DNA from 2 places in the Mycobacterium sp. 23 genome. Region 1 is predicted to be linked to the other one. Evidence: riboswitches for the same ligand, from Rfam matches in the RefSeq annotation. Region 1 holds a riboswitch; the other holds the start of a gene.
The links. A riboswitch is a leader RNA that binds a small molecule or an ion and turns the genes downstream of it on or off. The one in region 1 is predicted to bind magnesium.

Region 2: it holds a riboswitch for magnesium, as region 1 does, so the genes downstream of both, ACNQS7_RS03515 (PPE family protein) here and ACNQS7_RS05470 (Rv1535 family protein) in region 1, are expected to answer to the same signal.

What each region holds. Positions count from the first base shown of each region.
Region 1 is NZ_JBLVUX010000005.1:931,820-935,549, forward strand. Features, by position in the region: gene ileS (isoleucine--tRNA ligase) at 1-1,431, opposite strand, end outside; gene ACNQS7_RS05470 (Rv1535 family protein) at 1,809-2,039, opposite strand; M-box (ykoK) riboswitch at 2,317-2,486, opposite strand; gene ACNQS7_RS05475 (NAD(P)H-dependent flavin oxidoreductase) at 2,662-3,730, opposite strand, start outside.
Region 2 is NZ_JBLVUX010000005.1:439,436-443,165, forward strand. Features, by position in the region: gene ACNQS7_RS03510 (PPE family protein) at 1-261, opposite strand, end outside; gene ACNQS7_RS03515 (PPE family protein) at 969-2,105, opposite strand; M-box (ykoK) riboswitch at 2,416-2,587, opposite strand; gene ACNQS7_RS03520 (PPE family protein) at 2,720-3,730, opposite strand, start outside.

The DNA of each region.
Region 1 (3,730 bases):
CCAGTCGCGGGCACCCTGCAGCCACTTGCCGAACTGTCCGTCCTTGACGTGCTCGGGATACCAGGTGATCTGCTGGTTGAGTTCCACCATCCGGTCGCGGAACTGGGTCACCCGCACGAACCACGACGACACCGCGCGGTAGATCAACGGGTTGCGGCAGCGCCAGCAGTGCGGGTACGGGTGCTCGTAGGTCTCGTGTCGCAGCAACACCGCTCCGTTGGCCGCGGCGGGACCGGTTCCGTTCTTCAGGTCGCGGATGATCTGCGGGTTGGCCTCAAAGACGTGCTGGCCCTGATAGTCCGGGACCGTCGCGTCGAAGCGGCCCTTGGCGTCCACCGGGGTGACCGGCACGATGCCGACGGGGTCGGTGGTCGCCATGTCGTCCTCGCCGTAGGCCGGCGCCATGTGCACCAGGCCGGTGCCGTCCTCGGTGGTGACGAAATCGGCGGAGAGCACCTGAAAAGCCTTGGGCGAGTCCATGAAGTACGCAAACGGTGGCAGGTAGCGGGCGCCGAGCAGATCCGCGCCCCGGTAGGTGCCGAGCACTTCGGGCTCTTCCCCGAGTTCGCGGGCATATGCGGCCAGCCGGGCCTCGGCCAGCACGAATCGCCGTTCGCCCGCCCGTACCTGGACGTAGGTGACGTCGGGATTGACCGCGACCGCGAGGTTCGACGGCAGGGTCCACGGCGTCGTCGTCCAGATGAGAAGGAAGGCACCAGCCAGTCCATTTTCTGACTCGCCGCCCACCACCGGGAAGCCGACGGTGAGGGCCGGGTCCTGGCGGCTCTGGTACACGTCGTCGTCCATCCGCAGTTCGTGATTGGACAACGGGGTCTCGTCGCGCCAGCAGTACGGCAACACTCGGTAGCCCTCGTAGGCCAGGCCTTTGTCCCACAGCTGTTTGAACGCCCAGATCACCGACTCCATATAGCTGGGATCGAGTGTCTTGTAGTCATTGTCGAAGTCCACCCAGCGCGCCTGGCGGGTGACGTACTGCTGCCATTCGTCGGTGTAGCGCAGCACCGAGGCACGGCAGGCGTCGTTGAAGGCGGCGATCCCCATCGAGTCGATCTGTGACTTGTCGGTGATGCCCAGCTGCCGCTCGACTTCCAGCTCGGCGGGCAAACCGTGTGTGTCCCAACCGAATCGGCGCTCCACCTTGTCGCCGCGCATGGTGCGGTAGCGCGGCACGATGTCCTTGACATAGCCGGTCAACAGGTGCCCGTAGTGCGGCAGGCCGTTCGCGAAGGGGGGCCCGTCGTAGAACACGTACTCGCGGGCGCCGTCCCGGCGGGCGATGCTGGCCCGGAAGGTGTCGTCGCGGAACCAGTAGTCGAGCACTTCGAGCTCGAGCGCCGGGAAGTCGGGTGCCCCGCTGGCCAGCTTCGGATAGCCGGTGCGGTCGGCTTCGAGTTCAGCTTCGTCGCTCACGTGGTTGTCTCCGGTGCCTCGATGAGTTCAGGCACGGGGACGACGGTTGCGCTGGTGCGCGAGCGCCGCGGTACCACCCCGCTTGCCACGCTCCCGCGTGACCACTCGAAAGGCTGTGACGGGCCTGCCCGTTCGGTTCTACTGGGCCGGATGGCCGTTCTTCCGAAAGCTCCCCGGTGATGGCCGGATCGACGCTGGTGTGGTGATTCTAGATTGATGCTGCGGTGTTGATTCTAGTTGCGATCGCAAACCCGGCGAAGCCGGGTGCCGCGGGTCGCGACCATGAAACCCCGTGGACTCCGAGGGGTTGGCCCGCCGCAGGACGCACCTGCGGTCGGCTAACCCCTCGGAGTCCCGGGTAGCGCGATGTCCATGCGTTACGCCTGCACCTCGAGCACACCGATGCGCCACAGCGCGGCGTACATGTGCCGCAGCGGGATGTTCAGCAGGCGGGCGGCGCCGGCCACCAGTGGGTCGCCTCCGGCGGCGAGCACCTCATCGGCGCGGCGGGCCTTCTTCGGCGCCGGAGCGGCCGGGACATCACGTACCACGTGCAGCTTGGGTGCGGCGGTTACGGTAACGACTTCGTCATACAGGGCAGCGGTCATGATCGCCTCCTAACAGGATCAAACGTTGACAGGTGGACCTTCAAAGATTCTTGGGAAGTCCCGTCCCGCAACGGTTCCGATCGGAGCGTGATTGACGGCTCAGCCGAGAACGTCGCACCGGAGACCGGTCAGGGACGAAACATCGCCCGGATATCGACCCGGACTGCCACTGGAACTCATGCGTCCCTCACCTCCTCTCGGTTCACGACCCACGCGGGTATCCGCGCGATTCACTGCGCGCACGAAGGAGAACAGATAGCCGGCGATCCGCCGGAAATCCGCACCCCTCTCGTCAGAGCTTTGGCACTACCCGACGTGTCCGGTAAACCGGAAGCCACCTGGGCTCAACCCTTAAGCCGGGAGGAGCTGTCCTGACCCGGGGCGTCTTTCGACGTTCGGGGTCAGTGGCCTGTGTTCGTGTAGCCGCCTCACCTAACGAGGTGCTTGCCTGACCGATAATGCACCACTCGCGGGCCTCGGTCAACGTGGCACCCCAGGGTTTCGCGATCTTTATGCTTTCACTACGGGCGCCCACAGCCTTCCCCCAGCAATAACGGCCCTGAGCTGGTAAAACAGCACCTGCCCCGAGCTGATCTCCAGGTTACGTTCCGCTATGAGTTCGTTATGTCACATCGGTCAGTCGGGTGATGGTGTCGATGTATTCCTCGACCATGTCGAGCACCACCGCACGCGTCGGCCGGACCCGGTCCAGCGAGCCGACCACCTGGCCGACGAAGTAGGTCGCAAGATCCCGGGCTTTCGCCCCGGGGTGGGCGGCGGCTTGGTTGATCCGCACCTGGGAGTCGGTGATCAGGGCCGTCTGCAGCGGCATCCCCAACGGGTCCGGAGTGTCGGGCCGTTCCCACTCCTCTGTCCAGGCCGTGCGTAGCATCCGGGCCGGCTTTCCGGTCATTGACCGGGATCGCACCGTGTCCGACGATTTCGCGGCCAGGAATTTGTCCTTCACCACCGGTGCGGTCTCGGCTTCCTCGGTGGTCAGCCACACCGATCCGCACCACACTCCTTCGGCGCCCAGCGCCAGCGCGGCCGCGATCTGCCGGCCGCGGGCGATGCCGCCCGCCGCCAGCACGGGCGTCGGCGCCACGGCATCCACCACTTCGGGAACCAGCACCATGGTCGACACCTCGCCGGTGTGCCCGCCCGCCTCGGTGCCCTGCGCGACGATCAGGTCCACCCCCGCCGCCGCGTGCCGTCGTGCGTGCTCGGTGGTACCGGCCAGCGCAGCCACCAGTACGTCGTGGCTGTGCGCCCGCTCGACCAGGTCGTGCGGCGGCGGCCCGAGCGCGCTGGCGATCAACCGGATGTTGTGGTTGAAGGCGACTTCGAGCAGCGGTTCATAGCCCTTGGGTGAGATGTTGAGCCCTCCCCTGATCACCTCTTCCTGCTCGGCGTGCGGCGCGACGCCGTAACGCGTCAGGATGTCGTCGACGAACGCCCGATGCTCGGCGGGCAACAGATCCTGGGCCTGTCGTGAGTTGACGCCGCCCGTGTCAGCCCCGACGTATTTCGGCGGCAGCAGCAGATCCACTCCGTAGGGCTTACCGTGCGTCTGCTCCTCGATCCAGGTGAGCTCACTCTCCAGCCGCTTCGGACTGTGGGCGGTCGCGCCGAGCACACCGAACCCGCCCGCGTTGGTCACCGCGGCCACCACGTCGCGGCAATGACTGAAG
Region 2 (3,730 bases), 490 kb from region 1:
CGCCGCTTCGTCTGCCTGGGCGGCGGTGGTAGATATCCATGACACGTAGGGCCCGACTGCGGCGGCCATGGCGATCGCTGTCGGCCCCTGCCAGGTGCCGGCGGTCAGGGTTTCGATCGTCGCTGCGTATGATGCTGCGGTGGAATGCAATTCGGCTCCGAGCTCATCCCAGGCCGCAGCCGCGGCCAGCATGGGTCCCGGGCCGGGTCCGGTGTACATGCGGCCGGAGTTGATTTCGGGTGGCAGTGCCCCGTAATCCATAGGTGTTACCTCTTCATCCCCTCGATGACTGCCCGGGCAGAGCCACGGCGGCGGCCATTCACTCCCTGATTTAAAAGGCTTGGTAAGCGCGGAACGCTTGGCTGATACCGGCCCCCCGTCTGATTCGAACACCATCGTCAATGGAACTTATTGTCGGCGCGTTCCCGTAATGTAATCGCAAGGTAAACAAGAACTCTCACTGCTCGGAGCTGGTGTGTGATATTGAATTACAGCTATATGCGCTGGCGTAGTTTCCGCAGCTCAACAAACTGAAAAAATCAAACAGCAAAATGCAATTGCGGCCTTAAATGTGCCACGGATAATCTGACTGAATGATTCAGGAACTGCCCGAAAAATGCAGCGAGTTGATCGTCAGAATCGCGACCGAGTGTTGTGAGAACAGCGCGAATGTCTTCGCGCTCAAGTCGAGGTGGTCATCCGAACCGTTTTCGTCTGCGGACAGGGTCGTGGGCCGGTTGCGGCCCGGGCCGACCCGAATTGGCCGAGCGCACCCGGTCACCCCGGACCTTCGCGTGAGGGACGATGTTGCCTGGTGCCCGCCCGGCCGTCATGAGATGTTCTCCTAGCATTAGGAATCAACCTACGTAAGACGTTAGGGAACGGTAGCCGAGAACACCTGTATCGTGACTGCGCCTTTCCTGACGGTTTCCTGAAAGGGCATTTCTCGCAGATCAATACGTCCTTCGTCACCCGGCGGCGGGTGGTCGCGCGACCACGGTGGGGCGGAAGCCGTACTGCGGGACGGCCCGGCCGTAAGGTTGCCCGGCGACGTTACCCATTGGAACGCCGGGCATTCCGGGCGCTCCCGCCGGCGGTGGCGCTACCATGGGGGTGCCGCCCAGCGCGGAGTGCAGCGGGCCGGTCAGCGGAGTGGCCGCCGTCCAGGCCGGTGGCACCGAAAGTTTGCCAACGGCAGCCGCATTGCCCGCACCGGCGGACACGATGCCGGCAATGCCGCTCGTGGACTCCACCGAACTAGAGACCGCACTACCAGCCGCCGTCGCGGCGCTTTCCGTCGCACCGGTTGCGGCACCGCCGGTAAGCATGTCGAGGAAGGGGCCAAACGTGCTGCCGGGCACCAACAGTCCGGAGGAGGCGATGGTGTTCCACACATTGGCGTTGGGTCCCCAGTCGGCCCAAAAGCTCTGTCCTGCGGGCCCGTTGCCTCCCGAGAGTCCCTGCAGGACACTCGGGACCGCCGAAATCAGTTGAGACAGCACGCTCTGCTGACCAGAAGATGCTGCCGCCTGGGTTACCGCGGCCGCCTGTGCGCTCGGTCCACCGGGATTGGCGCCTTCCTGCGGTTCGGTGAACGGGCTCAATTGTGTGGCGGCAGCTGATGATCCGGCGTAGTTGTACATCGCGGCCGCATCCTGTGCCCACATCTGGAAGTACTGCGCCTCCGTGGCGGCAATCGCCGGGGCGTTCTGGCCGAGGATGTTGGTTGCGACCAGCGCGGCCAACTGCGTGCGGTTGGCCGCAATCAGCGGAGGTGGCACCGTGGCCGCGAAGGCCGCCTCGTAGGCGGCCGCGGCGGCTTCGGCTTGCGCGGCGGTCTGCTCGGCCTGCGCCGCGGTCGCACTCATCCAGGCGACCTGCGGCATGGCCGCCGCTGCCATGGATGCCGAAGCGGGACCGAGCCACTCATCACCGGTCAACGTCGACAGCACGGCGTCGTAGGACAACGCGGTGGTGCGCAACTCGGCGGCCAACCCGTTCCACGCGGCGGCCGCGGCAAGCATCGGACCGGAGCCCGGCCCGGTGTAGATTCGCGCGGAATTGATCTCGGGCGGCAACGCTGCAAAATCCAGTACGGCAGGCATCGGTCGCCTCCTTGGCTGACTGTTTTCCGGCAGGACAGAATTCCGGGCGACATTGATCGCAATTCGCGCAGCGCTATTCCGCGCAGGTTAAATGGCGCGCTACTGGGAAATCAGCGCGCGCGAGAAACTGTCGGAAAATGCCGACTTAAAGTGCGAACATGGTGCCCGGGTCGGATCGAAACGAAATGATCGTCGATCTCGGATAGGGACTGTCGTCGGGACTCACTCCGCTCTCACCTCCTCGGGGCCGGGGCACGCAGGGGTGCCGGGTGCACGCCACAGAGATGAGACCAGCGGGAAAACCGCTGGGCCAGCACCTCTCTCGACAGAGCTTTGGCACCACACGGCGTATCCGGCCGGTGCCGGAAGCCACTTGGGCTCAACCCTTAAGCCGGGAAGAGCTGTCCTGACCCTGGGCGTCTTTCGACGTTCGAGGTCAGTGGCCTGTGTCCGTGCAGACGCCTCACCTAGCGAGGTGCATGCAAAGTCATCGTGGCACTCGACACGATAAGAGTCAACTCAACGCCCGCATTTTCCGCCAATTCGCAAGAATTCGGGTCGACGAAATTTCTTATTGGACACGGTGGCAATTATTACGTCGACGCGGTCCGGCGTCAGCCCGCCGCCACCGGACGGGGCATTATCGTCAGCTTGAACCCGTATCGAGGCCCGTTGCCCCAGTTGCGGGAGTAGGCCGCGGGAGCGGGCATCCCGGGCATTCCCGACATGTTTACCGCGGCTTCTGGCGCCGCGGTGACGGCCCCGCCGGAGGTGGCGACCGCGCGGTTCGCGACCTCGACGGCCGTGGTCCAACTCGGCGGCACGGACAGCCGGCCGACGAAGGAAGCCTGATTGACTCCGGCGCCCACACCGCCCGACCGCGAGGCGGTCAGGCCCGCGGTCGCGGACGAGGCATCGGCGGCAGCGGGGGCGCTGTCGGCTGCTCCGTCGGCCACCGCCTCAACGTCGGCGAGCGCGTCGGTCGTGGCGGGCGTGATCACCGCCGGCGACACGTACTGGCCCGACACCAACGCGTTCACCAGATTCGAGTTCAGGAAGATTCCGTAGGGGTTGCCGTCGTTGCCGTCCAGGAAGTTCAAGATGTCGACGAGCACGCCCGTCTGTGGGAGGGAGTCAAACGGTGAGGCGGCCGCCGGCGACGTGAGCTGCTGCAGGCTTGCCGGCACGGCGGATATCAGTTGCGGTAGTTCAGTCTGCGTGACCCCGGAACCGGTGGCTTGAGCAACCGCTGCGGCCTGCCCCGCCGGGCCGGACGGATTGGTGGTCTGTTCGGGTTCGGCAAACGGTGTCAGTGTCGTGGCCTCAGCGGCGCTGGCGGCGTAGAGGTACATCGCCGTCGCGTCCTGCGCCCACATTTCGGCGTATTCGGCTTCGGTGGCCGCGATCGCGGGGGTATTGATGCCCAGGAAGTTGGTGGCCACCAGCATCAGCAGTCGTGCCCGGTTGGCAGCGACGGCCGCCGGAGGCACGGTCATCGCGAATGCCGCTTCATATGCGGCCGCGGCGGCGGCCGCCTGACTGGCGGTCTGCTCCGCCTGTAGCCCGGTCGCGCTCATCCACGTCACATACGGAGCGACGGCAGCCGTCATTGCGGCCGACGCCGG